DNA from 3 places in the Providencia sp. PROV200 genome. Region 1 is predicted to be linked to each of the others. Evidence: predicted binding sites of a transcription regulator. Region 1 holds the regulator's gene; each other region holds the start of a gene.

Region 1 (10,630 bases):
TCACTCTTAAATTGCGGTAAGATATTTACTAAAGAAAAGGAAATAAAGGAATAGTTACATCAAGGAAGCACTTAATGTTAAATCTAAATAAAAAAGGCCGATAGCAAAAATAGTCACTATCAGCCTCTATAAGGAAATTAAAAATTAAAGTACATGAACTGAAGATGTGTTGGTTGTGCCACTTTGTACTAATGCTCCAGAAACCATTACAACAGCATCACCAGAAACCGCTAAGCCACTTTCAAGCGCTGCGCGTTTACCTTCACGATAAAAATCATCTGTGGATGTAAAACCACCTACAATCATTGGGATCACACCTTTGACTAACAGTAACTGGCGGGCAGTTTCTTCATTAGTCGTTAACGCGAGGATTGGCGCAGTAGGGAAATATTTACGAACAGATTTAGCAGACTTACCGCCGTAGGTTGCAACAACGATTAGTGGCACGTCTAATTTTTCAGACATTTCCACTGCACCACGACAGACAGCCTCAGTGACACGTAAGCGTTGGCTTGGTTTTTGGCTATCAATGCGAGTTTGCATGATACGGTCTGTACGCTCACAGATAGTTGCCATAATGGTAACAGCTTCTACTGGATATTTACCTTTAGCGCTTTCACCAGACAGCATAACTGCATCTGTGCCGTCTAAAATAGCGTTGGCCACGTCGCCTGCTTCTGCGCGGGTAGGGCGTGGGTTTTTGATCATTGAATCTAACATTTGCGTTGCAGTAATGACGACTTTACGTGCAGCGACACATTTTTCAATCATCATTTTTTGTGCAAAAATAACTTCTTCAACAGGGATTTCAACGCCTAAATCACCACGAGCAACCATGATGCCGTCAGAAGCTTCTAAAATTTCATCAAAGTTATTTAAACCTTCTTGGTTTTCAATCTTCGAAATAATTTGGATGTTCTCGCCACCATGTTTTTTCAGATGAGCACGAATTTCTTCAACATCAGAGCGCTTACGGATAAAAGAAGCTGCTACAAAATCAACACCTTGTTCGCATCCAAACACTAAGTCTTCTTTGTCTTTTTCAGCTAACGCTGGCAGGCCAATGGAAACGCCTGGTAGATTAACCCCTTTCTTCTCCCCGAGGTCACCGTTATTTAAAACCTCACAGACGACTTCAGTCGCAGTGACATTAGTCACTTTCATACCAATTAAGCCGTCATCAACTAATACGGTATTGCCGACTTTTAAATCTGAAGTTAAGCCTGAGTATGTCACAGCAACTTTATCTTTATTACCGATCACGGAAGTGTCGGTAGTGAATGTAAAGGTTTGGCCTGCAACGAGAGAAACGTCGTTACCACCTTCCAATTTCATGGTGCGGATTTCAGGGCCTTTAGTATCGAGTAAAATAGCAGCTTGTTTACCTGTTTTTGCACAAACAGAGCGAAGATTTTTAATACGTTGACCGTGTTCTTCATAGTCACCGTGAGAAAAATTTAGGCGCATGACATTCATGCCCGCATCAAGGAGTTGAGTCAGTTTTTCTTCTGATTCGGTTTTTGGACCGATAGTACAAACAATTTTAGTTTTTTTCATGGCAGTCTATCTAATGTTATAAAGGAAATCGGTATTGCCGCCGACGCTTAGTACATTTAATAAATCGTGCGCATATAAAATTTTGTTGCGCAACTCATTTACAAGAATAGGCGACAGTCTGGTGTTTAATGCATTTATACACTTAAATTTGTCACATTTTGATTCTTATTATAGTGTAGATGACAAATTCAATTAAAGCTAACGTATTGATTTGCTACTGTTGAAACCTTTCAGCCAGCGCGGGTATTATAGACAACAAAAAACTGTGAGACAAATCAAATTTTACTAAATTAGAAGAAGAGGCCATTTAGATCAAAAATTCAATTGATATTAAGTAACCTAATTTGTTGCGCAACAAATTAAGGGAATGATAGTAAACAATCAAGAAAAATTTTAAGGTGGGAGGCATGATAACAAAATGGTGCGTCCGAGTAGACTCGAACTACCGACCCCCACCATGTCAAGGTGGTGCTCTAACCAACTGAGCTACGGACGCACTGAAAAGTTTGGATTGTGTTTATTTGAAATGGTGCGTCCGAGTAGACTCGAACTACCGACCCCCACCATGTCAAGGTGGTGCTCTAACCAACTGAGCTACGGACGCACTGAAAATTAACATTGTGTTCACTAGAAATGGTGCGTCCGAGTAGACTCGAACTACCGACCCCCACCATGTCAAGGTGGTGCTCTAACCAACTGAGCTACGGACGCATTTAAAAGTTATCTAGGTGACAACGGGGATGAATATTAACGTTATGAGGTTCATCTGGCAAGGGGAAAATGTATTTTCGTGATAGTTTGCTCGTATTTAAAACTATCTGGTGCGAAATACACCTTCCCCCATAATAAAAAGCTTAAAAAACCGTCAATTAGCGTGCTGAGCGAAGTAGAATAACATCCTCTGTCTGCTTATGGATCCACATAATACGTGTTGCCATACCTATCGCAGCTGCGCTTAATCCAATGATAAAGCCAATCCAAAAGCCTTTAGGGCCCATAGCCGGTGCGATAATATCAGTTAATGCTAAGATATAACCGGAAGGTAAACCAAGTAACCAATATGCGGTGAAGGTAATAAAGAAAATAGAACGTGTATCTTTGTAGCCACGTAAAATTCCCGCACCAATAACTTGCACAGAGTCTGATAATTGATAAATAGCGGCATATAGCATCAAACTACTCGCTAAAACAACCACTTCAGGGTTTTTGTTATACATCATTGCAATCGGTTCACGGAAGACCGCAGTGAGAACGGCGGTAAAACAAGCGATCATTAAGCCAACAGCAATACCAGTATAAGATGAAACTTTAGCGGCTTCAGTCGATTTCTGTCCTAAGTTATAACCTACGCGAATGGTTGCAGCTATTCCTAATGATAATGGGAACATAAACATCACGGAGCTGAAATTCAATGCAACTTGATGGCCAGCGACTGCAACAACACCTAATGGGGCGACTAACAAGGCGACGACGGCAAATAAAGTGACCTCAAAGAAAAGTGCCAGACCAATAGGGGTACCTAATACGATAATTCGCTTTAAGATTAATGGATTTGGCGATGTGAAAGAGACTGTAGGGCGAATATCGCGCTGCGCAGTAGCACGTTTCACATACCATCTCATCATCAGACACATAGCCCAATACACTGATGCGGTCGCGACACCACAGCCCACACCACCTAAAGCTGGGGCACCAAAGTGACCATAGATAAAGATATAGTTAATGGGAATATTAATCATCAAGCCAAGAAAACCAATCACCATCCCCGGTTTGGTTTTTGAAAGCCCTTCACATTGACTACGATACACCTGATAAAATAAGTATCCTGGGGCTCCCCACATAATAGCATGTAAAAAACGGACAGACTTATCCGCCAATTCTTTATCAATATGGGGCATATTGCTGATAATAAGCTGGCTATTATAAAGAAGACACATAATACCTAAGGCTAAAAGCAGCGCTAACCACAGCCCTTGTTGAATTTGGTCTCCAATCAAGTTACGACGACCTGACCCATTCATTTGTGCAACGATTGGAGTTAAAGCCATCAAAATGCCCTGGCCAAAAAGAATAGCTGGCAGCCAGATGGAAAACCCAACTGCAACTGCGGACATCTCAATTTCACTAACACTTCCAGCCATAACGGTATCCACAAACCCCATTGCAGTTTGTGAAAATTGAGCCAAAACGATAGGAATACCAAGTGCCAACAAGTTACGCGCTTCTGTAAAATATTTCTGCACGCATACACCTTTGTAATAAAAGAAAATAAGAGGAAAAAATTAGAAAAATAAATGAGTTACTAAGTTCTCATTGATTATTAAAAACCGCTCATTCTATCCCTTTTCTAAATGGATTCCAATAATGATATGGTAACAAACTATAAAAGAGCATTTTAGAACCTAATATATGGACAAATACTCGATTTATTAACGTCTTGTTTATCACTCAAATAGGATAGATCTCTAAAAATTCTGATGTAAACTGAGCTTATTAATCCACTACACTGGGAATCATTATGTTTACAGGCATTGTCCAAGCGACCGCTCCTATTATTGAAATTACAGAAAGAGCCAACTTTCGAACTCATGTAATGAAATTTACCCCTGAATTACTTAGAGGTTTAGAAACAGGGGCTTCCGTTGCGCATAATGGTTGTTGTTTGACGGTAACGAAAATCGATGGTGAGAGAGTCAGTTTTGATCTAATTAAAGAAACTCTGAGATTGACTAACTTAGGGGAATTACAAGAAGGTGATGTTGTTAACATCGAACGCGCCGCAAAATATGGTGACGAAATTGGCGGCCATATCGTTTCTGGTCATATCATGACAACAGCTGAAATTAGTAAAATTTTCACATCCGAAGATAACCACCAAATTTGGTTGTCAATTCATGATAAAGCTTTGATGAAATATATTTTGCATAAAGGCTTTGTGGCGATTGATGGCATCAGTTTAACGGTGGGTGATGTAATCAATAATCGGTTTTGTGTACATTTAATCCCAGAAACATTAGAGAGAACAACACTAGGTAAAAAACGCTTGGGTGATAAAATAAATATAGAGATAGACCCACAAACGCAGGCAATTGTTGATACGGTTGAACGCGTTTTAAATCAAAAAGAACAAGAAAAGTTATTACAGCAAGCAGAAGAGTTGGCTAATGTAGCAAAAACAGAGTGAATAGGCATTAAAGCAAGCAATTGCGTTATTTATGTTAAAGATAAATAGCGATATAAGCAATCAGGTAGGCTATAGCAATAGTAGTTTATGCTATAGCCTGAATAAAGTATGGTTGGATTTTGTTTATTGAATATAGGTTACGGAGTTCTATTAAATAAAGAAGGTTAAAATTGCTTAAAAATACAATGCGCTCTAGTTTTCATTATTAATAGATCATTTTTCACTAAAATTGACAGAAAAGCTAGCGTTATCACGTTCAATTGCTTCAACTAATCGCTTGAAATGCGGACTGTTTTTATGCATCTCTAATGCCTGAGTGTCTTCCCATTCCTCGAAAACAATGTAACCATTTTCTTTAGCCATAAGATCATATTGAATGCATCCTTTCTCTCGGCGGCTTAGTTTTGCTAAGTCACGAACGATTTCTTTCGTTAAATACCCATCCGTCCTTTCTGTTGTAATTTGGGCATACACAACAATACTCATTCCGTTCTCCTTATGTATTAAGAACTATCTTAATGGGTACTTAGTTTTTGTATTGTAAAAAAGCGAATAACTTGATTTTAAAAATGCCGACGGCGTCATAGTAAAGTATCTTTTAAAATCACGGTAAAAGTGGGATTGGTCATAATAGCCTGTTTCAAACCAGCGGTAGGTATCTGGTTCTACTACCATACTTTTTAAAACGTGCTCTAAGCGACAATTGATCTGGTACCTTTTTGGTGTAATACCGTATTCTTTTAAAAACTCTTTTTGAATGACTCGGAGATGTAAACCTGTCTCTTCGGCAATTTCAGTGATTTTTTTAGTTGGGTTACGATATAGCAACTCTAAAATTTCATCTGTGAAATGAGACTTTTTCTTGGCTTTTGTCCTATTAAAGCAATCCAACAACTCTTTGAATGAAGAGTTAGCTAAAGCTTCAAACCAACGGTCTTTCCATATGTCATTTAGTGCGATGGGTTTATCAGTATAATTTAGTGTTCTTTGAGGCAGAAGAAAACGCAATGCATCATGACGAATACGTAATACCATAACTTTTGAAAAATTAGGGCTAGCAGTAAATGTGTTGACTCTAGGAATAATCAGCTGATAAGGGTCTGCGGCTGAGTTGCTTTCAGTTGTCATGTGAAATGTATCTGATGAAACCCAGATTTCAGCACCTGTTCCAGGAAAAATTTTAATTGCCTCTGTAAACTCTTTGATTATTAAAATAGAGCTAACAAAGGATTTTAATTCATCTGGTGGATAATACTGTTTTAACATCATTCTTGAGCACTCATTATTTAATGTCGCAATGATAACGTTTTTTAACAAGAAAATTAACCATGAAACATCTATATCTTAGTAGATAACAAAAAAAAAGCCTTATTTATTAGTGAAATCCGCTTAGATTAAGGGGTTTTGACAAGAAAGTTCAGGTTTTGTGAGCTAAGAATAATGGGTGATATAGAAAAATACTTAATAAATGTTACGGTATAACCATAAGAGTTATACATTGGAAGAAGTTTTTGGGAATTAGTTAAATATCAATCATGCCGATTATATACGGCATGATTGATTCGACAAGCTATACTTTAGGAGATCGTTTGGCAATCGACCTGCTCAAGATCTTGATTATTTTTATTGCCGCAGCGTTGCATAAAATAACCAATGGTCATTGGAATAATGGTAACCGCCATGACACCCGTTGTTGCTAACAATGGGTCTAAACTCAGGGCTGAAACAAGTAGGCTTGCTAAGAAACATAGACCTAATTGTAAGGCATTTTGCAATGCAGCTGCTTTACCACTCGCGCTAGGAAATGCATTTAGTGCTTTGGATACTGCAATAGGATAAGAGGCCCCGTTCATTGCCGCCATAAAGCAAAATGGGATCAATATCATGGTTAATGATGGTGTGGTATAGATGGCCATGATAAATAAAATAGACATGCTTACCGCGTAACCAATTAATAATAATGGAAATAGCGTTTCTGCGCGAACTTTTGCTAATAAAATGCGGCAGCCATATCCACCAACAATAAAGGCTAAAGTTTGTGGAATATAGCTCAAACCAATATCAGCAGGGTTGAAGCCCATGTCACGTAAGATAAAAGGTGACCCGGTTAACCAAGCGAAGAAACCCGCGCTACAGGATGCATAAACCAGCACGTTACCGCTGAAAACAGGGGAACTGAGCAAGTTTGAGAAAGAAATCTTAGTTTCTGGTTGGTTATCATCAGTTATTGTTTTAACTGAAACATTTTTCAAAAAGAGTGTCGGTAATAAAAGTAGTATGCCCACCGCCATTAGGATCAGGAAAATTGCTTCCCATGTTTGGTGCTCTAGAACCCATGCTCCTAATAATGGGGCTAAAGCCGGGGATAGCGCGACTAGTGGCATGATAGAAGCAAAGACTTTCTGGGTATTTGCCTCATCATAGCGGTCGATAACAAGGGCTTGCCATAAAACTGCCGCGGAGCAGACCCCAACAGCCTGTAAAAAACGTAGTGTTAATAGCTGTGTTGCGGTTTCGACCCAATAAATGGCTAAGCTACTGATAATGAAAATAGTTAAGCCCACAATTAGCACAGGCTTACGGCCAAGTTTGTCTGATAATGGCCCCCATAATAGCTGAGCAAAGGCAAAACCAGCTAAAAAAATACTGAGAGAAGCACTGATGGCGCCTTCAGAGGTATGCAAGGTGTTTTGCATAGCGCCAAATGCAGGTAAATACATATCAATGGCTAAAAAACCTAGCATACTAAGTCCTGCAAGGTAAACCATAAAACCCGGAGAATTTTTTTTCACAGTATTCGACATAATTATTACTTATCTGATATTTAAAAAATTGTTAATGATGATGTCATTGTATAGGCTATTTTTTTAGGTTGTGAAACGGTAATATTTGGATCTTGCCATCAAAATTTTTGAAAGGAGAGGTTATGTGGTCTGCGCATGCACTCGAAGTGATTGATGCAGTTGCTCGAACTGGAAGTTTTAGTGGTGCTGCTGATGAATTGCACCGTGTACCTTCTGCAATCAGTTATACCGTCAAGCAAGTTGAGGAATGGCTTGCTGTTCCTCTATTTGAACGCCGACATCGCGATGTTGTTCTGACAGAAGCAGGGGCGATATTTATTAAGGAAAGTCGTTCTGTTATCAAAAAAATGACAGATACAAGACATCAATGCCAGCAAGTTGCAAATGGCTGGCGCGGGCAATTTAGTATTGCTGTTGATTGTATTGTTAAACCCCAAAGGACAGAACAATTACTTATTGATTTTTATCGTCATTTTCCCGATATTGAACTTTTTATTCACCCTGAAGTGTTTAATGGAGTGTGGGATGCACTTGCTGACGGACGTGTAGATGTTGCGATTGGAGCGACTCGAGCGTCCCCGATAGGCGAAAGATACAGCTTCCGTGATATGGGTTTTATGCCGTGGATGTGTGTCGCAAGTCCAGAACACCCATTAGCCCAAATAGGTGAGAAACTGACTGATGACCAAATGAGAGAGTACCCGAGTTTGTGTCTCGAAGATACCTCTCGTAACCTTCCCAAACGTGATACTTGGGCACTTGATAACCAACGTCGGCTTGTCGTGCCTTACTGGGAAAATGGTTTAGCTTGTTTGGTTAATGGGCTATGTGTTGGAATGGTACCGGAGCATCGAGCAGCTCCGCTTTGTGAAAAAGGCCAATTAGTTGAACTAGCATTAGCACAGCCATTTCCACCCAGTCCTTGTTGTTTAACTTGGGTGGAAAATAGTACATCACCCGCGCTCCGTTGGTTATTGGATTACCTTGGTGATAATGAAACGCTCAACGCAGAGTGGCTTTCAACTTAACGATTTGTCTTATCGACGATAATCGATAAATGGCCCGTCAGCGACAGAGCGACGCTCTACAAGGCGAGGGTGAACTTCAATTGTTTGAGCATCTTCGCGCTTATTAATGATACGGTCGAGCAGCATGGTGAAGGCCATTTGGCCTAAACGCTCTTTGGGTTGGTGGATAGTGGTCAATGCTGGTGTGAAATAGCGCGCATTTCGCACATTATCATAACCAATAATTGAAATGTCTTGTGGAACGCGTAGCCCCATTTCATCAGCCGCACAAATGGCTCCCATCGCCATGATATCGCCACCACAAAATACCGCAGTAGGACGTTGTTTATGGCTTAAAATTTGCATCATTGCTTTATAGCCAGATTCAGGTTCGAAATCACCTTGTACTATCCACTGGTCTTTCAGTGTGATCTTTGCTTCTTCCATTGCTTTTTTGAAGCCTGTTAAGCGGCCGATACCGGTGTTTCTTTCAAGCGAGCCAGGGATCACACCAATATCACGGTGCCCACGGTCAATTAAATAGCGGCCTGCAAGATACCCACCATGGAATGAATTATCAATAATACTGTCTGTAAAATCACCTCGGGAGGTTCCCCAATCCATCACCACCATTGGGATATTACGATAGTCTTCAAGCATACTAATTAACGTATCTGGATATTCAGAACACATCACAAGTAGGCCATCAACGCGCTTTTGCGCTAACATTTGCAAATATGCTTTTTGTTTTCCCAAATTATTATGAGAATTACAAAGTATAAGTGTGTAACCTTTTTCATAACAACTATTTTCAACTGATTCAATTACTTCTGCGAAATAAGGGGCTTCGCTTGAGGTTGCGAGTAAGCCAATCGACTTTGTATGATTAACTTTTAAACTACGGGCAACCGCACTTGGCGAATAATTAAGCTCTTTAATTGCAGCCCAAACCGCAGCCTTGGTGTCATCAGCCACAAAGCGCGTTTTATTAATAACATGGGATACGGTTGTGGTGGATACGCCAGCGCGCTTCGCCACATCTTTAATCGTTGCCATGGGGGAAGAAAACTCCTGACCAATAACCGGTCTCTATAATAATTCTTGTTAAAAAATTACCTGCATATTGATGCATTGATCCTTTGCTGGCAATAACTTAGCGATTTGTTGTCGATTTTGTCTGATCTAGCGCAAAAACGAAAGAAATAATTGATGTTATAACATGTGATATAGACACTAGTTTTACTTTTTTAGATATGTATACTTAATAACCTTAATTAATGAGTGGTTATTTGTTAATTCAATGACATTAAAATGAGAGGAACTCATGGATACAGATTTTAAATATGGATTGCTTGCTGCATTGGGCTCATTAGCACTGATTATTTTTCTTGCTGCACATATTTTCTGATTTTATTCCAGCCTCGAGTAGGTGAAATAAAAGGGCGAGTACATCTCGCCCTTGTCAATTTAGTCTTTGTTTCGATACTTGCTAGAGGACTATGCTAAGTTTGCTTCCACAAATTTCCAATTAACCAGTGCCCAGAAGTTTTCTAAGTATTTAGGGCGGGCGTTGCGGTAATCGATATAGTATGCATGCTCCCAAATATCAACGGTTAACACAGGTTTGTCGTCACCAGAGATTGGGGTCGCAGCATTCGATGTATTGACGATTGCAAGGCTACCATCTGCTTTTTTTACTAACCAAGTCCATCCAGCACCGAAGTTTTTGGTTGCGGCATCAGTAAACTGAGCTTTAAATTCAGCAAAAGAACCGAATGCTTTATTAATCGCTTCCGCAACTTTGCCTGTCGGCTCGCCACCAGCGTTTGGCGCTAAGCAATTCCAATAGAAAGTGTGGTTCCAAACTTGTGCCGCGTTGTTAAAAACCCCAGCTTCAGAAGTTTTGATAATTTCTTCTAAAGATTTTCCTTCAAAGTTAGTACCTTTGATGAGGTTATTTAAGTTAACAACATAAGTGTTGTGGTGTTTACCATAGTGATATTCTAAGGTTTCTGCAGAGATATAAGGTTCTAAAGCATCTTTTGCATACGGTAAAGCGGGTAGTTCAAATGACATTG
Region 2 (10,630 bases), 1.6 Mb from region 1:
CACTTCTCGGGTTGGGCTGGGGTCGTGGCGCTTGCATTGCTGCAAATTCCAATTGTTATCCGAACTACTGAAAACATGTTGAAATTAGTTCCAGATAGCTTGCGTGAAGCTGCTTATGCACTTGGCACACCAAAATGGAAAATGATTTTATCTATTACGCTAAAAGCGTCTGTGTCAGGGATTATCACTGGGATCTTGCTAGCGATTGCGCGTATAGCGGGGGAAACCGCACCGCTGCTGTTTACTTCACTGTCGAATCAGTTCTGGAGTACAGACATGAGCGAACCCATTGCTAACTTACCGGTGACAATCTTCAAATTTGCAATGAGCCCATTCTCTGAATGGCAAGAGCTTGCATGGGCAGGGGTTCTTTTAATTACCCTATGTGTCCTGCTCATTAACATCATTGCACGTGTTGTTTTCGCACAGAAAAAACACTAAGCGCCAGATAAATAAAGATTTAGAGAGAAAAGCAAACCATGATTAATGCAAACGATATTGCAAATAGTAAAATTAAAGTCCGTGACCTCAACTTCTATTATGGCAAGTTTCACGCACTGAAAAATATCTCTTTAGACATTGAAAAAAATAAAGTAACTGCATTTATCGGCCCATCAGGCTGTGGTAAATCGACGTTATTACGCACCTTCAATAAAATGTATGAATTGTATGGCGAGCAGCGCGCAGAAGGTGAAATTTTACTGGATGGCCAAAACATCCTGACTGATAAACAAGATATCGCACTGCTACGTGCAAAAGTCGGCATGGTATTCCAGAAACCAACCCCATTCCCGATGTCAATCTACGATAATATTGCATTTGGTGTGCGTTTATTTGAAAAGTTATCTCGTGTGGAAATGGATGAACGCGTGCAGTGGGCGCTAACAAAGGCTGCGTTATGGAATGAAACCAAAGATAAGTTACACCAAAGTGGTTATAGCTTGTCGGGTGGACAGCAGCAGCGTCTTTGTATTGCTCGTGGTATTGCTATTCGCCCAGAGGTTCTATTATTGGATGAGCCTTGTTCTGCCCTTGACCCTATTTCAACGGGTCGAATTGAAGAACTGATTAGTGAATTAAAATCAGAATACACCGTGGTGATTGTTACCCACAATATGCAACAAGCTGCACGCTGTTCTGACTATACGGCTTTCATGTATCTAGGGGAGTTAGTTGAGTTTAACCATACTGACAAAATGTTTACTACCCCAGAGATGAAGCAAACTGAAGATTATATTACTGGCCGCTACGGTTGATATGGAGCCGACGATGGATACGCTGAATCACAACAAACATATATCGGGGCAGTTCAATGCTGAACTGGAACATATCCATACTGAATTAATGACAATGGGAGGGCTGGTCGAAGAACAGCTCACCAAAGCCATTACGGCCATGCATAATCAGGATGAAGCCCTTGCGCGTGAAGTTATCGAAAATGACCATAAAGTCAATATGATGGAAGTGGCCATTGATGAAGAATGCGTTAAGATCATTGCGAAGCGCCAACCAACAGCGAGTGACTTGCGTCTGATTATGGCGATTTCGAAAACCATTGCTGAGCTAGAAAGAATCGGTGATGTTGCGGACAAAATTTGCCAAACTGCATTGGAAAAATTCTCTCATCAACATCAGCCTCTGTTAGTGAGCTTAGAATCATTAGGCCGCCACACAGTACAAATGCTACATGATGTATTAGATGCATTCGCACGAATGGATCTCGAGGAAGCTATTCGTATCTACCGTGAAGATGAGAAAGTTGACCAAGAGTATGAAGGTATCGTGCGCCAATTGATGACTTATATGATGGAAGACCCGAGAACGATCCCGAGCGTATTAACAGCACTATTCTGCGCTCGTTCAATTGAACGTATCGGTGACCGTTGCCAAAATATCTGTGAGTTTATTTTCTACTATGTGAAGGGGCAGGATTTCCGTCATGTGGGGGGAGATAGTCTTGAAAAAATGTTGACTAAAGACGATTAAATACTCATCTGATGGGGTATTTCTTTAATGACTATTGGCGTAAGTTTTTTCTACAGACTTTCTTCTTGCTCAATAAGAGTCTATTGATGGTTTAACCATGTTTGGGGCGCTTTGTTATCAAGGCGGCCCTTTTTTGTTTATTTGTATATGTCATTTTGGCATAAATATATTATTTAATATTATTTCAAGTGCTAAGCAATAATTGATAGCGTGTGATGGTCGATTTACAAAAATTTACCGTCAGGGGTATTCAATGAAAGCTCGTATTCTAACAACTGTTTTACTTACAGGTTTAGCGCTGACAGCGAATGTCGCTAGCGCAGATAAATTGGATGATATCAAACAAGCGGGTGTGATCCGTATTTCGGTATTTGATAGCAACCCACCATTTGGTTTTATTGATCCAAAAACTAAAAAGTTAGCGGGTTATGATGTTGATATAGCACAAGAAATAGCAGATAGTCTAGGGGTTAAGCTTGAGCTTCGTCCTACTAACCCAGCAAACCGTATTCCACTCCTGACTTCAGGTAAAGTTGACCTAATCGGTGCCAACTTTACCATTACAGATGAACGCGCAAAACAGGTTGATTTTTCTATCCCTGATTTTGCGACAGGCCAAAAATTTATTGCTCGCAAAGGTGTATTAAAAACACCTGACGACATCAAACCACTACGCATTGGTGCAGATAAAGGCACCGTGCAGGAAGTCACTTTACGTGAACGTTTTCCTGACACAAAAGTGATTTCTTATGACGATACCCCGCAAGCGTTCGCGGCACTGCGCAATGGTAACGTCCAAGCTATCACTCAAGATGATGCAAAACTGGTGGGCTTATTAGGTAATTTACCTGAAAAAGTGAAGGCAGATTTTGAAATTTCTCCATTTAGCCTAACGAAAGAGTACCAAGCATTGGCAGCAAGCAAAGGCGAAACGCGTTTGGTTGAAAACGTCAACGAAACACTGTTGAAACTGGAAAAAGAGGGTAAAGCTGAGGTGATCTATAACCGTTGGTTTGGGCCAGAGACCAAAGCCGCACAGCCACGCGGAGACTTTAAATTCGCACCTCTGAGTGAGCAACAGCCACAGTCTTAATGGGGAACGGTAAGTACTCAGTGATTTCAAGCCCCGCACTCTGTGTGGGGTTCTTGGTTATAAGGGATGAGTTTTTAATCACAAGCTGTGAAAGCAATAGGTCGTGAGCCATGTTTGAAAAATTTTTAAATGGTGATTTTTGGTCTGCTCATTTATTGGCACCGCAATATCTAGAGTGGTTTGGCTACGGCTTTTTGATCACCGTTTGGATCTCGATTTGTACTATTATTGCAGCGACGGCATTGGGCTTTATCGTTGCATCAGCAAAGGATAGCCAAATTGCACCTGTGCGTTGGGCCGTGAATATCTATATCTCTATTTTCAGAAATACGCCTTTGTTGGTGCAGCTATTTTTTTGGTATTTCGCTTCCGGTGAAATTTTACCGTCTGTTGTGATGGAGTGGCTTAATACCCCCCATGAGATCCATTTACTTGGAATAACTGTGGGTTGGCCGTCATTTGAATTTTTAGCGGGTTTTATTGGTTTGACCCTGTATACCGTGCCGTTTATAGCTGAAGAAATTCGTGCTGGGATCCGCGGCGTTCGTCAGGGGCAAAAATATGCGGCATTTGCTTTAGGACTAACTTCATGGCAAGCGATGAGGTTAGTAGTGCTTCCTCAAGCAGTAAAAATCGCCATGCCTCCGCTATTGGGCCAATATATGAATGTGGTGAAAAACTCATCATTAACAATGGCGATAGGTGTTGCTGAATTGTCTTATGTTTCTCGCCAAGTAGATAGCCAAACATTACAAACTTTCGCAGCCTTTGGCGTGGCAACCGTTTTGTATATCGCCATTATTGCAGTAATGGAAGGTTGGGGCCAGTGGCGTCAGCAGCGTAATTTGGCTCAGGGGGTATAAGATGGATTTTTCGATTATTGAGCAGAACTGGCAATATTTGTTATTTGGCACTTTCCCGGATGGCCCATTAGAAGGCGCGGCACTGACGTTAGTTATTAGCTTGCTTGCAGGAGCAGCTTCTATTGTATTAGGCACATTGGGTGGGATTGCATTAGCTATGCTGAGTGGTTTCTGGGTTAACCTATTCGCTGCAGTATTAGGTTTCTTTCGCGCAATTCCCGTCATTATGCTGATTTTTTGGACCTATTTCTTGTTGCCGATGTTATTGGGCACGGAAATTCCTGGGATAGCGACAGTGGTATGTGCATTGGCATTGATTACCTCTGCATATTTGGCTCATGCCGTGAAAGCGGGTATTTTAGCGATAGGTAAAGGGCAGTGGCAAGCAGGGATGTCCTTGGGGTTTAGCCGCTGGCAGGTATTGTGGAATATCGTATTACCACAGGCTTTACGTATGATGGTGCCGTCATTTATTAACCAGTGGGTGGCATTAATTAAAGATACCTCATTGGCTTATATTGTTGGGGTCGCTGAACTGTCCTTTTTGGCGACACAAGTGAATAACCGTGAAATGGTTTATCCTCTTGAAGTTTTCTTATTCGTCGCATTTATTTATTTTGTGATGTGTTTTGCGGTAGAAATTATTGCAAATAGGGTAGCGAAAAAGCTGAGTGCACAACATCAACCTCAGAAACTGGCGGCAAAACATCGCTTATTATTTTGGCGTCGACAAAAGCTATTAGCACTTTCTTAAATTAAAAATGGCGGTTAAATAGCCGCCACTTCCTCTATTCGTTACCATCAATTCTTTTACTATTTCACCCTAGTGTATCAGTTAGTTAGGACGTTTTTACCCATAACAGCTTACGCAATCGTTTTCTTTTGTGATTTTTAATTGTAGTATAGGGCGAAAAAAACTTTTTTTGGGCGCGATATCTAATGAGTAATCAATCTTCTAGCTCGGCACAACCGCAGGGCTTGTTTCAGCGTGTTTTTAAATTACAAGAACATGGCACCACAGCACGGACAGAAGTTGTTGCAGGCTTCACCACCTTCCTGACGATGGTATATATCGTTTTTGTTAACCCTCAAATTCTCTCAGTTGCAGGCATGGATATCAAAGCGGTGTTTGTCACCACCTGTCTGATTGCCGCTATTGGTAGTATTTTGATGGGGCTGTTGGCAAATTTACCGATAGCAGTAGCACCTGCTATGGGGCTGAATGCTTTTTTTGCTTTCGTTGTAGTTGGCGCGATGGGCTATTCATGGCAAGTTGCAATGGGGGCCGTATTTTGGGGAGCAGTTGGGTTATTTATTCTGACACTATTTCGTATCCGTTATTGGATTATTGCCAATATCCCGCTTAGTCTTCGCGTCGGGATCACGAGTGGTATCGGCTTATTTATTGCGATGATGGGGCTGAAAAACTCCGGCATTATTGTTGCGAACCCGGACACGTTAGTCTCTATCGGCAATTTGACTCACCATAATGTTTGGCTGGGAGCCCTAGGTTTCTTTATTATCGCTATTCTTGCTGCACGCAATATTCATGCCGCTGTATTAGTGTCTATTGCAGTGACAACACTGATTGGTCTTGCTCTGGGGGATGTGAAATATTCTGGGATCTTCTCAATGCCGCCAAGTATTACAAGTGTGGTGGGTCAGGTTGATTTTTCTGGCTCTTTAGATTTAGCGTTATCTGGGGTGATTTTTGCCTTTATGTTAGTCAATCTGTTTGACTCATCAGGTACCATGATTGGTGTGACTGACAAAGCGGGTATAACGAATGAACGCGGGACTTTCCCTCGAATGAAACAAGCGTTATATGTGGACAGCTTGAGCTCTGTTGCAGGTTCAGCAATGGGGACATCTTCTGTCACTGCATATATCGAAAGTTCTTCTGGTGTTTCTGTTGGTGGGCGTACAGGTTTAACTGCGATTGTCGTTGGTATTTTATTCCTATTGACCATGTTTATCTCTCCTCTTGCAGGTATGGTTCCAGCTTATGCCACTGCGGGTGCCTTGATTTACGTGGGCGTGCTGATGACTTCAAGCTTAACTCGCGTGAAATGGGATGACTTAACGGAGTCTGTACCCGCTTTTATTACGGCAGTGATGATGCCATTTAGTTTCTCAATCACAGAAGGTATTGCACTAGGCTTTATTGCGTATTGTGCAATGAAAATTGGTACCGGACGTTGGCGTGATCTGGGGCTATGCGTGATTTTAGTTGCGACGATGTTCCTACTAAAAATGGTGCTCGTCGACGCCTAATATTCGTCATACTTCAAGCTGTGGCGTCGTTGTCTTTACTCGGCTACTCGGGTTACATACTTATGTATGCTCCCCGAGATAACCTCGATTGACGCCTAGCCACAACTTGAATTATTTAGAATATTGCTCAAAACGTAAATCTCTATTCTTAGTACAAGCCTCTTCAACCAGCTTCCCTTTTTGTTGCTTGCATGCAACTCCAATTATTTAAGGTATAATCAATAAAGTACTATTGCGAAGGCAGGGTGGGATAAAAAATCCACTGAAATTGCAAACTAGTGCTTTCCCCCTTTATGGGATCCTGCTAGATTTCGCAGCAGAAACTGACTTTATCAAGGTATCAGACCATGAATGCACCAAAAAAACCGGCTGCTAAGCCAAAGAAAAAATACCGTAAAACGAAAGAAGAGATAAATGCGGAAGGCCGTGAGCGTAAGCGCGAGAAAAAACATCGTGGTCATAAATCCGGTAGCCGTAACCAAGAATCTGTGTCTAACAGTGCGAAAGGTGGGGAGTCTACCACTAAGGATCCACGCATTGGTAGCAAAAAACCGATCCCATTAGTTGTGGAAGATAACAAACCGACAGCACGTCCAGTGGTGAAAGAAAAGCCAGCCACTAAAGAAAAACTGCCACCAGAAAAAGAGCTGGAAATGCTAGAAAGCGACGATCGTTTAGATAGCATTTTGGCGCGTCTGGAAGATGGCGAAACTATCACAGCACAAGAACAACAGTATGTTGATACGTGTTTAGATCGTATTGATGAATTGATGAATATTCTCGGTATTGAGTTCAGTGAAGAAGAAGAGGAAGAAGACGAAGAAAAACTTGATGACATTATGCGCATCTTAAAAAGTAAATAATTTCGTTTAAAAGATCCCTCGTGCTAGCGGGGGATTTAGCTATTTTTTCTGCTAACTCACTTTTCTTTGATGTTGTATCAAATCTCTTTTCGCTAACATACTTTATAATATTATTTAAGTTGTGAAACTTTCACACTCACCAAATAACAATTAAATAAGGTGCAATCCATTGTATGGTTTGAGCTTTTGGTCAATTGAGGAATGTTATGTCAGAGCAAAATATTGTTTGGGATCTTTCTCTCATTCAAAAATACAATTATTCAGGTCCACGGTATACCTCATATCCCACTGCCTTGGAGTTTAACCAAGAGTACGATGAGAATGCGTTTGTTCAAGCAACACAGCGTTATCCTGACCGGCCTTTATCGCTCTATGTTCATATCCCTTTTTGCCATAAGCTTTGTTATTTCTGTGGCTGTAATAAATTAGTGACGCGGCAAAAACATAAAGCCGATGAATATCTTCAAGTAATTGAAAAAGAAATTATTCAACGAGCCTCGTTATTAAAAGGTCGTTTGGTAAGCCAGATGCACTGGGGTGGGGGCACTCCAACTTATCTCGATAAAACTCAAGTCAGCCATTTGGTTGGTTTATTGAAAACACACTTTAATTTTGCGGATGATGTGGAGATGTCGATTGAAATCGACCCGCGTGAAATTGAATTGGATATGATAGACCATCTGCGCCATGAAGGGTTTAACCGTTTAAGCATGGGAGTACAGGATTTTAATAAAGAAGTTCAGGTGTTGGTTAACCGTGAACAGGACGAAGAATTTATTTTTTCCCTAATTAAACGTGCCAAAGAAACGGGTTTTACCTCAACGAGTATTGATTTGATTTATGGTTTACCTAAGCAAACCCCTGAAAGCTTTGCGTTTACCCTAAAAAAAGTGGCTGAGTTATCACCAGATCGCTTAAGTGTGTTCAATTACGCGCATTTACCTAATTTATTTGCGGCACAGCGTAAAATTAAAGATGCAGATTTACCGAGTGCAGAACAAAAACTCGATATTCTGCAAGACACCATCGCGACTCTCACCAGAGATGGCTATCAATTTATAGGCATGGATCATTTTGCTCGTCCTGAAGATGAACTTGCCGTGGCACAACGGGAAGGGGTTTTACACCGTAACTTCCAAGGATATACGACTCAAGGCGATTGTGATTTACTGGGGCTAGGCGTTTCTGCGATCAGTATGTTAGGCGACAACTATGCACAAAATCAGAAAGATTTGAAAACCTATTATGCGCAAGTTGAAGAGCAGGGCCATGCGCTGTGGCGCGGCCTCGTTTTAACTGATGATGATTGCCTGCGTCGTGATGTGATTAAAATCTTAATCTGTAATTTTCAATTGGATTTCGCACAAATCGAAGAACTATATCCTATTGATTTTAAATCTTATTTTAAGGAAGATTTAGAGTTACTGAAACCGATGGTTGAAGATGGGCTGGTTGAAATGAGTGAAATGGGGATTAAAGTGACGCCTCAGGGACGTTTACTTATTCGGAATATTTGCATGTGTTTTGATGTTTATTTGCGGAATCAGATGAGGCAGCGGCAGTTTTCCCGTGTCATCTAAATACTCTTCATAATTCGTGCTGTCGCGTTGTTGTCTTTAATACTCTTCATATTTCGCGCAATAGCTGCGTTGGCCTTATTCGGCTACTCGGGTCATATACTTTTGTATACTCCCCGAGATAGCCGAATTTTGCCGCCTTGCTCTAGCACGAACTATTTTGAGTATTACTGGTTCGTTATCTGATTATTTAGAACATTGGATGTTCTGCGTGGGCTAGTGTTTCGCTTTTTCGATTAGCTGGTAGGCCGCAGTGATGCGGTCAGGGATTGGATACCATTTGTTGGATAAAATAATAATACCCACTTGGTTTTCCGGAATAAATGCCGCATAGGTTGCAAAACCATTGGTTGAGCCGGTTTTATTGTAGAAAGCTTGTGTTTCTGGCGGTAGTGCTGGTGTAATCGCTTCGACCTTTTGTGGCTGTAATGCCATTTCATCTCGGTTACCTTGCTGTAATTGAGAAATGGATACAGGCCATGAATAACTTTCCCACATCATATCTTGCACAAATGAATCGGTCATATAGAACCCTGCATGCGTGTTCTCTATGGCTTCCTGCCACGGTTTAGCGACTTTCTTTGTTTGCATATTAATATCTAAGAAGCGAATTAGATCTCTCGCATTCGATTTCAAACCATAAGATTCAGCATCTAAAATTTGTGGTGTTACACGAACGGGTTGGTTGTTCTTATTATAACCTTGAGCATAATTTTTCTGTTGATTTTTAGGGACATGAATATAGGTATGTTTTAGCCCTAGCGCAGGCAGCATCAGTTTTTCCATCGCTTGTTCAAATGGCATTTTGAGTTGTTTAGCCGTAACGATACCGAGTAGCCCCACGCCAAGATTTGAATAAGAGCGATACTGTCCAATGGCTTTGGTAGGTTTCCACTGCTGATAATAATGGATTAACTCCGCTGAATTTGTAATGTTATCAGGCACAAATAACGATAAACCCGAAGTGTGAGTTGCCAAGTTCATGATTGTCACTTGGTCAAAAACAGACCCTTTTAATTCAGGAAGATAGTGGCTTACCTTTTGCGAGAAATCGAGTTTTCCTTGGTTTTGTGCGTAGGCTGCGAGTGTGGCAGTGAACGTTTTAGATAAAGACCCAATCTCAAATAAAGTCTTATCACTGACAGGGACTAAGTCTTGTTTAGATTGCACACCATAGTGATAAATATAGTGCTTTCCATCAACGGAAATTGCGACAGACATCCCTGGGATCTGTTTTTGTTCCATTAGAGGTTTAATTATATTATCGACATCCGTTTGCGTGAGAGCATGGGTGGATAGCGTTGTTAACGCCAAGCTGAGCGCGATAAAAATTCGCCCCTGACGAAAAAAAGTTTTCATAGAGTTATTCCAATAAATACAAGTTTAAGTTATTGCTAACAGGAACAGGAAAGCATTTCATTGTGAATTAAAAGTGCTTTAATATACGATTTTCAGCGGATAATCCGTGTTTGAAAAATAGTATGCATGCTCTCAAACATTATTTAAAACGATATAAAATTCGATGAGGTAAAAGAAAATCTTATGGCAGAAAATTATCGTCATCGGCTTCCTCTCAATGCGCTTAGGGCTTTTGAAGCTTCAGCACGGCATTTAAGTTTTACACGAGCAGGAATTGAATTGAATGTGACTCAGGCCGCTGTCAGCCAACAAGTTAGGCTATTAGAGGAACAATTGGGGCTAGAACTATTTATTCGTTTACCTCGAGGGCTTGCATTAACCGAAGAAGGTTTTGCATTATTGCCTGTTTTGAGTCGCTCTTTTGACCAAATTGAGTCACTGTTGCTGCAGTTTGAAGATGGCCATTATCGAGAAGCCTTAAGTATTTCAGTTGTTGGCACATTTGCAGTGGGCTGGTTATTACCAAGACTAACGCAATTTTCGGAGTTATACCCTTATATTGATTTACGCATTATGACTCATAACAATGTGGTGAATTTAGCAGCTGAAGGCGTA
Region 3 (10,630 bases), 1.2 Mb from region 1:
CGCTCGGTATCCCCTTCACTAATAGCCGCCAAACGCTGAGCCACTGATGCATTATTCACACGAGTTGATGTTTTACGTGCTCGAATAGGTGCGCTGTATGTCTCTAATTCAGCAATGTGGCTGTCTGTTGGCTGATTTAACGCTTTTGTTAACAGGGCAAGTTCTTCGCATTTTTGGACAGCAAAAGCAAACCAGCTTTTTACTTCCGCATCTAAACGTGTCTCATCATTTAAGTCGATTGGGCTATGCAGCAATGAACATGACGTCCCGACCCATATATCACGATGACCTAAGAGTGGCTTCACCCGTAAAAATTTTTCCCCTAAGTCAGCCTTCCATACATTACGACCATTAATAATTCCCAGTGATAACACCCAGTCTGCTGGTAGCACTTGGTGTAGTTTTTCAATATCATCAGCGCCTGCGACCACATCAACATGTAAACCTTGCACTGGCAATTGCTTAATCAAGTCTAAATGGTGGCTCACACCATCAAAATAGGTGGTTAACAACAGCTTTATGTAACCTGACAGCGCTTGATAAGCCTGCTGATAAGCTTGCTGCCATTGCTCTGGTAAATCTAACACTAATACGGGCTCATCGATTTGCACCCACTCAAGGCCTTTTTCTGCTAAGCGAGACAAGATCTCCTGATATACAGGTAGTAATTCATTCAGTAATGATAAGCGGTCAAATGGTTCCCCTTTCACTTTACCTAACCAGAGGTAGGTTATAGGGCCAATGATAACGGGTTTTACCTTGTGGCCTAATGCTAACGCCTCATCAACTTCGTCAAACAATTGTGTCCAAGACAGGAAAAATTGTTGCCCCTTTTGAAATTCAGGCACGATGTAGTGGTAGTTCGTATTAAACCACTTCGTCATCTCACCTGCTGGAGCAGGTTTGCCCGTTGGTGCGCGACCGCGAGCAACTCGAAATAAGGTATCTAAATCAATCGAACCATCTTCATTTTGATGGCGTGGCGGCACATTGCCCAATAGCAAACTGGTTGTCAGCACTTGGTCATACCAAGCGAAATCACCAACGGGTAATAACTCAACACCTGCACTTTTTTGTTGTTGCCAATGGCGCGCACGTAACTGATAACCGGTTTCTAATAGCGCGGCTTGGTCAATCTTACCTGCCCAATAATCTTCTTGTGCACGTTTTAGCTCTCTTTTTAGACCGACACGAGGAAAACCAAGTGTATGATTTATAACAGACATATTGACCCCTTAAAATATTTAGCCGTCTAGATGTTTACACATCCATAATCAACAGGTACTGTATAAAGCACAAGCGCAAATTTTTCATTGTCACCGTGAAGGTTTCTCATGATCGAATTAAAACATCTAAAAACATTGCAAGCGCTCAGCCAATACGGTTCATTAGCGGCAACAGCAACACACTTGCACCAGACACAGTCAGCTTTATCACACCAATTTAGTGATTTAGAGCATCGGCTAGGTTTCCGGTTATTTATTCGTAAAAGCCAACCTTTACGCTTTACGCCACAAGGGGAAGTTTTATTACAATTGGCACAACAAGTTCTGCCATTAGTGAAAGACGCCATTCGAGTATGTAATGAGCCTGGAGTTTGTGCGTTACGCATCGCCATTGAATGCCATAGCTGCATTCAGTGGCTGACCCCTGCACTACAACAATTCAGGCAAACTTGGCCACAAGTTAGTGTGGATTTTAAATCTGGGGTAGCGTTCGACCCACAACCTGAATTGCTCTCAAGGGAATTGGATATTGTGATGACCTCTGACATTTTGCCAGATCAAGGCATCCACTATACGCCAATGTTTGATTATGAAGTGAAGCTGATTGTGGCAAATGACCACCCTCTAGCCAAGAAACCACATATTGAACCCCATGATTTGGCAGATGAAACGTTGCTTATCTACCCAGTACAACGGGATCGCTTCGATGTGTGGCGCCATTTTCTGCAACCTGCGGGTGTGTCACCCAACGTGAAAAATGTCGATAATACATTGATTTTGATTCAAATGGTTGCAGCAAAAATGGGGATCGCAGCACTTCCTCACTGGGCGGTTGATTCATTTGAAAAACAAGGATTAGTAAAAACCAAAACTTTGGGTAGCGGTTTATGGAGCCGGCTGTATGCGGCCTGCCGTGAAGGAGAGCAACGCCAGCCAGCTATTGAAGCATTTACTGAGGCGACGACGGATCACGCTGTGGAGTACTTGTCTTATGTGAAGGCCGCGAAAGGATCCAACGCTTATGCACCCAAAGAGAAGCAACTATCAGGCTCGACCCTATGGTAAAACTCAGCCAATCTGGATGCTGTTGCCAGATAACAAAATTAACTAATAACCCCGCTGGGACCATCATGTTATTCATAATAGCAAGGGTTCCAGCATCCACTTTGGTTGCACCATAGTTCCACATAAAGTAACCAATGCCTGAAGCCGCAATGCCCAACCACAATAAGACCCCCCACTGGAGCGTTGTTGTGGGCATCATTGATTTATTACCAAATAGCAGCCATCCAAGCAATGCAACTAGCGTTGCACCAAGGTAAAACCATGAGAAAGCCTGATGTTGAGGGATCGGATGTATCTCCATCAGTCGTTTATACCCCACCTGTCCAATCGCAAAAAAGATATTTGCCAACTGCACAAAAAGTAAACCTAACCAAAAAGATTCACTCAAATGGTCATAACGAATAATTGCTGCGCCAATCACCGCTAATAGTGAGCTAAACAGGTAACCTTTACGCAGCTTCTGCCGCTCTAATAAGTCATAAATTAACGTGACATATAGCGGTGTTAACACTGTAAAAAGCAAAAATTCAGCAACAGTAAGGTATTGATAAGCATGGAATACAAACAGGTACATGATGCCAAGTTGGCAAGCGCCCACTAGCATATAGAGCGAAATCACTTTAGCGCTAAACTGCCGCCAACGTAGGAAAGGTAAAAAAACTAGCGAAGCCAGTGCGACCCGCGCTAATACTGAGAACCAACTATCGACTTGGCCCGCAAGGTATTCGCCGATAAGACTAAACGACGCTGCCCAAAGCAGCGTCGTAATAACAAGTAACCACATATGCTGTATTTCGCCCCAAACTTAAGAATGTTGGCTAGAATACTCGCTTTTTGGTTTTAATGCTCTTTTTCGATCAAGACGGCTTCCAATAAATCCAGATCGACCAATAACGTTTGTAGCGTCTCATTACTGATTTTCTTGGTAGCACGCAAGTGATAAAGCTCACCACGCTCTGCACGTAGTGCCGTTAAACGAAAACGTCGTTCAAGGTCTTCTATCAGCAAATTATGGTCAATTTCATCTTGCCCTGCCGTACGCCGTCTTAAATACCCCGTCACACGGGAAGCGACTTCACTGATATCTTCTGAATCGAGTTTTTCATCAACGTCAGCAGATAAACGTTCCTGCATTTTATTTAAGCTGACAATCGCCACTTCAGCCATGGCAGCTTTTGCCATTCGAATTTCATTGGCATCCGCTTCTTTGTCGCCCACTTTAAAATTACGCAGCAGAAGCGGTAAAGCGACCACACCTGCAAAAATGGAAAATAAGATAACCCCTGCGGCAATAAATACTAACTGGTAACGGGCAGGGAATGGCGAACCATCCGTTAAAAATAACGGAATAGAGAGCACACCTGCTAAGGTGATTGCTCCGCGTACCCCTGCAAAAGAGGCGAGCCAAAGCTCACGTACAGTGTAGTTAGCGAACTGCAGCGGTTTTTTCTTTAAGAATAAACGGCTAAACCTTTTCATCAACCATAGCCAACAGAAACGCAATAGCAGTAGAGCAAAATAGATAATTGCCACCGCGGCAAATAGCATCCACGTTTCTACGCTTGGATCGAGATCCGCTTGGATAACAGACGTTTCCCAAATACCGGGCAATTGAAGCCCTAACATAATGAAGACTAATCCGTTAAAGACAAACTCAAGCATCGACCAAACGCTATCAGCACGTAGCCTCATTGCTAATGGCGCATTACGGATAACCCCAGATTTTGTGATGGTCATACCCGCTGCTACCGCGGCTAAAATGCCTGAAAAACCAATATGTTCTGCAATCATGTATGAGGCAAATGGTAGCAATAACATAAACACAATTTGGGTCGCGGGGTCATCACCGCTCCAACGGCTCATTAAACGTAACGATTTACTGTACAGCCAAGTCACGATAATACCTGCGAGTAGCCCACCGATCGCAACTTTGAAAAATTCAATGGTCACGCCAGAGGCACTAAACACCATGGTTCCCATGGCAATTGCAACTGCAAATTTCAATGCAACTAGGCCAGAGGCATCATTCATCAATGCCTCCCCTTCCAGAACGCTCATCATCCGCTTAGGGATACGCCCTTTTCCAACAATGGAAGATAATGCAACGGCGTCAGTAGGCGATAACACAGCCGCGAGAGCAAACGCAGCAATCAATGGAATACCTGGCATCAACCAATAAATTAAATAGCCGATCCCAATAACCGTAACCAATACGAGAACCAACACTAAAATAAAAATTTCTCGGCCGTTTTGAAAGAACTCACGTGTTGGTGTTTTCCACCCATCAACAAACAACAGAGGTGGGATCAATAGAACCATAAAAAGTTCTGGGTCAAAGGTGACATGTAGGCCAAATTGTGGCCAAGCCAATAGTGCACCAATCGCGATTTGAATGAGAGGAAGAGGAATACGAATAGGAAGAATTTTAGCGGCAACCCCTGAAACAGAGACAGCTAAAATCAAAATAAGAATAGTAAAGAAAATTTCCATGTTGCCCTTACTGAATTAACCTAGCGACTAGAACCTAAAATTTTGCCTGCCGCCGCATAGTAAGAGATAGCACCGTCCAGACCATGATAATTGAGACCAAGCCAGCCACCAGTGGAAATCATACACAGCCACTTGATTAACTGCCTTCTTTCTATTTTATCCCTAGCTATCCATTTTCGGGGAAAAAATTGAGACTTTACGATTAATTAATACAATAAGTTAAAAAGGTGGCAATGCCAGCCACCTTCCTGAAGCAATTCACTTTAGATTGCCAACCCTGAAGCATAAAATACCACTAAAAGTACCGCAATAATGACAGTACCAATATTCAATTTACGCCATTCACCTGCACAAATACGGCCGATAACCAAAGCAGCAAAGCCCAACATGATACCCGTGACAATATTACAAGTCAGAACAATGAACACCGCGCATAATAAGCCAGACATTGAATCCACAAAATCGTCGAAATCTAGCTTAGAGACATTACTGAGCATTAAAAGCCCAACATACATCAATGCAGGAGCCGTTGCATAAGCAGGCACTAAATAAGAGAGTGGCGATAAAAAGAGAATCAATAAGAATAGTACGCCAACCACCACTGCGGTTAAACCGGTACGGCCACCCGCAGCGGTACCTGCCGCAGATTCAATATATACCGCCGCAGGAGATGCGCCAATCGCCCCCGCAAAAATACTGCTCACGGAGTCTGCTGTTAATGCTTTACCACCATCAATAATTTGGCCGTCTTTATCCAATAAATTCGCTTGCCCCGCCACTGCGCGGATAGTGCCTGTGGCATCAAAAACGGCTGTCATCACTAATGCAAGCAAGCTTGGCAATACCATTGGCTGTAATGCACCCATGATATCCATATTAAAAACCAATGAGAGCCCATCATCACCCAATGAAGGCAACTTGAAGAAGCCCTGATATTTCACCGCAGGATCAAAAATTAAACCAATAATTGAAATCGCAATAATAACAAGGAGTACGCCACCCGGAACACGACGTTTTTCTAAACCAAAAATGACCGCTAACCCAATGAGTGACATCAAGACAGGAAAAGACGTAAATTCCCCTAGAGCAACAGGCAGGCCGGCATTTGGGTTTTTGATCACTAAACCTACCCCATTCGCTGCGATCAACAGTAAAAATAAACCGATACCAATACCTGTACCATGTGCAATCCCCATTGGCATATTGCGTAAAATCCAACTACGAATACCTGTAACCGAAATAATGGTGAATAAACACCCCATTAAGAATACAGCGCCCAGTGCCACAGGAATGCTAATTTGCTGGCCTAGCACCAGACTGAATGCCGTAAATGCAGTAAGTGAAATTGCACAACCAATTGCCATCGGTAAGTTGGCCCATAACCCCATCAACAAAGAACCAAAACCCGCCACTAAGCAAGTTGCAATAAAGACCGCGGTTGGAGGAAACCCTGCTTGCCCTAACATGCCAGGTACAACGATGACAGAATAAACCATCGCTAAGAATGTGGTTAACCCTGCAATGATTTCACGGCGAACAGAAGAACCGCGCGCTGTTATCTTAAAAAATGAATCCAATTTGCAACTGGATGAAGCCTGTTGGCCTGACATGGTATACCTCTGCTGTTAATGGAAAACGAAAGCTCTCAAATACTGCTAACAACTAACCTATACATTGACGTAAACGATTACGTTTTTCAGAAAAAAACAAACTAACTGGGGAAAAACCCCAATGAAAACAGCTGCGCAATCGTTTGGCTTTAAAATTAGAATAAAACATATTGTGAGGGGTGCAATTATCATTCTAAATAGGGGAAATGATCAAGCATTTTTAGCATTTCTTGCCTGCTTGATCTTTTTTAATACCTAAACATACAGATTATTATGCAATGAACATTATTTTTAAATAATGATTATTTTTCGTTACATTTACGTTACGTAAGAATAGCTAAATACCTTTCATATAGTCTCTGTTTAAAGAGTACGGTTATTTTTTTGATATAATTCTAGAACATCCTCTTACAAAACGAATAGCTGAAATTTTATTTATTGGTGGTAATATGCGTCATTTTAAATGTACCTAAAAATACGTTTCCTATTGTTTTTTATAAAAAAACAGCCATCAACCACTGAGTAAATATATATTTAAGTATATAATCTCAATTATTATCAACTGCAGTTATAGTTTCAATTTAATTTAGTAAAAACACATTAAAATGCCAAATAATAATGCACCATTAATCATATTGCAGCGGAGTATTTTATTACTCTTTATTGGTTTTCTTGCTATGTATTTGTTACCAGGAATATATAGTCATAGCCCTTGGAAGCAAGATGAAAATTATAGTTTTGGTATTATTCACACTATGTATGAAACAGGTAAATGGTTAGTTCCCACAAATGCGGGTGAGCCATTTATGGAAAAACCTCCGCTTTATTATTGGGTTGCAACTATTACCTCTCATTTACTTTCAAATCTGATGCCACTTTATGATGCAGCTCGTAGTGCAAGCTTAATTTTTTCGGTTATCAATTTTTCATTTTTTATCCTTTTAGCACGCCGTTTTTTCCATGCCAAAGACTTCACCGATACCCGTATTTGGGTTGCTTTTGCACTGTATGCCTGCGCTCCCGGTGTTATCAGGCATAGCCATGATATGTTTACCGATGTTGCGCTAATGGCAGGGGCGACTATTGGCTTGTACGGGTTATTGGGGCTGATACAACAACAAAAAATGCACATGTCTGCACTTTGGTTATCTCTTGGAACCATCGTCACCATGCTGTCAAAGGGCGTTTTCATCCCAGGTGTTCTCTGGATTTGCCTATTTTTATCGCCAATTTTTCTCGTCCAGTGCCGAACTAAGCAGTTTTGGTTATACAGCTTAACTGCAGGGTTAATTGCCTTTATCGCGATTTTACCTTGGCCTATCCAACTGTACCTTCAACACCCTGATTTGTTTATCGTATGGTTTTGGGAAAATAATATCGGTCGCTTCTTTGGTTTTTCGGTTGAGAAATTAGGGGCAAAAGCGAATTTAACTCGTATCCCAGCAGCGGTTTCCTTATTTGCCTTTCCGTCTGGTTTACTGGCAGTTGCTTATTTTCTAAGGCACCCAGTTAAGCGTTTATTGAATTCTAACGAGTTTCTATTAGCGCTATTTCCTTTATTAGGTATTGTTTTTTTACAGATTTCAGCTTCTGGTCGGGCGTTATATTTACTGCCTTTTATTGCCCCCATGGCCATATTAGGAACCCAGACACTATTTTGTTTCCCAGAAAAGCTCCTCAATAATATTGCCCGCTTTGCAGCTGTTTTATGGTCTGCACTCATTCTTTTTTTATGGGCCTGCTATTTCATCTCTTTGGCTGGCTATCAGCAAGAATGGCTAGCTCCATTTGGTCGCTGGCTCCCCATGAGCTACCAAATGTCATTTTCTCCCGTTGTATTTATCTGTGCTCTGTTGATTACATTGGTATGGTTTTTACGCAATAAAATTATTCCAAACCTTATGCCTCCTGCTTTTCAGATGATGAAAAACTGGTTATTAGGCTTATGTGCCGTTTGGGGGATAATTTTAACCTTATTTTTGGGGTGGATAGACTATGCAAAAGGTTTCGAAGGGGTTTTTGTCGATTTAGACCAGCATTTAACTGGCCAATTTACAGAAAATGATTGTATGGCATCTGATAATATTGGTGAATCTGAAGCGCCGATGCTCTACTACTACACTGGGGTATTACATCAACGCCAAGACCGGTTTGAAAAACCGGAACAATGCCGCTGGCTAATTGTACTCTCAAAAACGATTAAACCAGCACCGCAAGGCATGGAATTATTCTGGCACAATCATCGGCCGGATGAATACCGAGAAAACCTCGTTGTGTATAAAGTTATTGAGTAATTTATTTGCGGTGCTCGCTGACTGAGTAGAGCACCGCAAATGAGCTTATTGGGTAACTTGCTCAACTTTTTGGGCACTGTATTTTTCTCGAGTGAACCATAAAAATACAGTCACAGACAGAACCAATAACACCGGTAAGCCTACAGGTGAGATTGAAGTCGCAATTCCCGCAAGTAGTGGCCCTGATAAATTACCAATTCCCCACAGCATGGCAGCCGCAGCATTAGCAATGATCAACTCGTTCCCTTTGAAATATTGGCCGATTTGCACCAACGCAATAGTATAAATTGCCCCTGCTGTCGCCCTAAGACAAACAGTAATATCCAAATCAGATAAGGTTGAGTTATAAGGAAAGGCAATAATAGACTGGCTGCAAGTGTGATAATGCCACAGATTCGGTACAATTTTTCTCTATTCATATGGTCTGCTAGCCAGCCAAAAGGAAGTTGCATAATGGCATCCCCAGCAAGAATGGCGCTAATCATTAACGCGGCAACCGCCTCTGTATGCCCCATTCCCATGCCATAAATTGGGAATATCGATAAAATGGTTCCATCAAAAAAGGCAAAAAATAAAATTCCACCACAAATACCCGGTGCAATTTTCACAAATTGAACAATTGAAAAATTAGATTTTTCGGCATTTTCGGCTAAACGATCACCGACTTTTTGGTCCATTAAAATAAATAGCGCCACAGAGATTAAATGGATCAACGTACAAATCAATAAAGGGGATTTATCTTCCACACCATAATAAGCAATAAAGGAAGGCCCGAGTAGCTGGCTTACTGTGAATACAGTGGTGTAAATTGCCAAAATACGGCCCCGTTTATTTTCAGGGGATAATTCATTAATCCACGTTTCTCCCAAACAAATCAGCACGCCACTCGCTAAGCCTGTTACTAACCGTAACGGAAATAATAACCAAAGAGGCAACGAACTCAATAATGGTAATAAACTTAAAGCAGAAACAAGTGTTGCTAATAGCATTGCTTTTCGCTTACCTGACCAACGCACAATACGTTGAACGACAGGTGCAATTAAAAACATGCCTAATGCAGGTGCCGCTGAAATAATGCCAATATACAACTCATTGATACCATAATTATTTAGCCTAAGCGCTACCATTGGAATACTTAGCCCAATAACGATACCAATGACAGCAATACTCATTGTAATGGTAAAAATAGCAAAGGATGGGGAACGACGAAAATGTTGTAAACGCTGATTATCAGAGCTCATGTTGAAATTAATCTGTTTCTTTTTAACAAAACAACAGACTTTAACTCCATAAAATAGATTGTTATTAGAAATAAAAAACCACATCATTATTAGTAAAACCAATAATGTTCGCGATGATTGTAACACGACCTATATATTCTGCTATTTATCTTTATAAAACTATTTTTAATATTCTAAATACTTAAAGGACGAAAAAGTATCGATAAAGCAGAGCAATACCTGATAATAAAATAATAACATTAATAAATTTTAAAAAACTTTCACGTGAAATTTTTAATGTTATATGCCGCCCAACCCACGTACCGATTAACATAGCAGGAGAAAAAGCTAAAGCAATCAATAAAATATCCAAATTGAGATACACTCCCATCACCAAAAATATCACCACTCGAGTTAGCGTGCTAAACCCAATTAACGTCATTTGAGTGAGTCGAAAACGTTGTTTATCTTCAATTCGGCTCGATAAATACATGGCATAGATAAAACCACCACTACCAAATAAAGCACTAAAAACACCGCCCACTAAACTAAATGGGACAACCAATGCCTTTGAAAAGGGTAATTTTGATTTTTTAGAAAAGAATGCGTGTAATACATAACCTACAACAAATAACCCAAGTAATAATACGAGTATATCGGGGCGTGTTTTTAATAAAATCGCAGCGCCAACTAAACTCCCTACTATCATTAATGGAATTATCCAT

What was found. Region 1 encodes PurR, which represses purine synthesis genes. Its sites were predicted from a motif close to CANGCAAACGTTTGCNTG; they were not measured.
Region 2: M1E86_RS01220 (NCS2 family permease) is a predicted target of PurR. The motif match lies at 4,808-4,825, and genes of this name have one in related genera.
Region 3: M1E86_RS02750 (NCS2 family permease) is a predicted target of PurR. The motif match lies at 6,458-6,475, and genes of this name have one in related genera.

What each region holds. Positions count from the first base shown of each region.
Region 1 covers NZ_CP096307.1:1,813,702-1,824,331, forward strand. Annotated here, with positions in the region: gene pykF (pyruvate kinase PykF) at 145-1,557, opposite strand; tRNA gene M1E86_RS08300 (tRNA-Val) at 1,977-2,053, opposite strand; tRNA gene M1E86_RS08305 (tRNA-Val) at 2,085-2,161, opposite strand; tRNA gene M1E86_RS08310 (tRNA-Val) at 2,192-2,268, opposite strand; gene M1E86_RS08315 (MATE family efflux transporter) at 2,427-3,800, opposite strand; gene M1E86_RS08320 (riboflavin synthase subunit alpha) at 4,076-4,741, shown strand; gene M1E86_RS08325 (putative quinol monooxygenase) at 4,955-5,227, opposite strand; gene M1E86_RS08330 (helix-turn-helix transcriptional regulator) at 5,252-6,010, opposite strand; gene punC (purine nucleoside transporter PunC) at 6,319-7,545, opposite strand; gene punR (DNA-binding transcriptional activator PunR) at 7,668-8,573, shown strand; gene purR (HTH-type transcriptional repressor PurR) at 8,583-9,608, opposite strand; gene sodB (superoxide dismutase [Fe]) at 10,050-10,628, opposite strand.
Region 2 covers NZ_CP096307.1:261,584-272,213, forward strand. Annotated here, with positions in the region: gene pstA (phosphate ABC transporter permease PstA) at 1-441, shown strand, start outside; gene pstB (phosphate ABC transporter ATP-binding protein PstB) at 480-1,256, shown strand; gene phoU (phosphate signaling complex protein PhoU) at 1,270-1,986, shown strand; gene M1E86_RS01205 (ABC transporter substrate-binding protein) at 2,240-3,079, shown strand; gene M1E86_RS01210 (amino acid ABC transporter permease) at 3,190-3,942, shown strand; gene M1E86_RS01215 (amino acid ABC transporter permease) at 3,944-4,696, shown strand; gene M1E86_RS01220 (NCS2 family permease) at 4,882-6,216, shown strand; gene yihI (Der GTPase-activating protein YihI) at 6,564-7,079, shown strand; gene hemN (oxygen-independent coproporphyrinogen III oxidase) at 7,286-8,659, shown strand; gene ampC (class C beta-lactamase) at 8,873-10,015, opposite strand; gene M1E86_RS01240 (LysR family transcriptional regulator) at 10,199-10,630, shown strand, end outside.
Region 3 covers NZ_CP096307.1:639,104-649,733, reverse strand. Annotated here, with positions in the region: gene metE (5-methyltetrahydropteroyltriglutamate--homocysteine S-methyltransferase) at 1-1,226, opposite strand, end outside; gene metR (HTH-type transcriptional regulator MetR) at 1,335-2,291, shown strand; gene M1E86_RS02760 (carboxylate/amino acid/amine transporter) at 2,176-3,075, opposite strand; gene M1E86_RS02755 (Na+/H+ antiporter) at 3,132-4,781, opposite strand; gene M1E86_RS02750 (NCS2 family permease) at 5,045-6,391, opposite strand; gene M1E86_RS02745 (hypothetical protein) at 6,997-8,685, shown strand; partial or broken gene M1E86_RS02740 (MFS transporter) at 8,731-10,013, opposite strand; gene M1E86_RS02735 (sulfite exporter TauE/SafE family protein) at 10,108-10,630, opposite strand, start outside.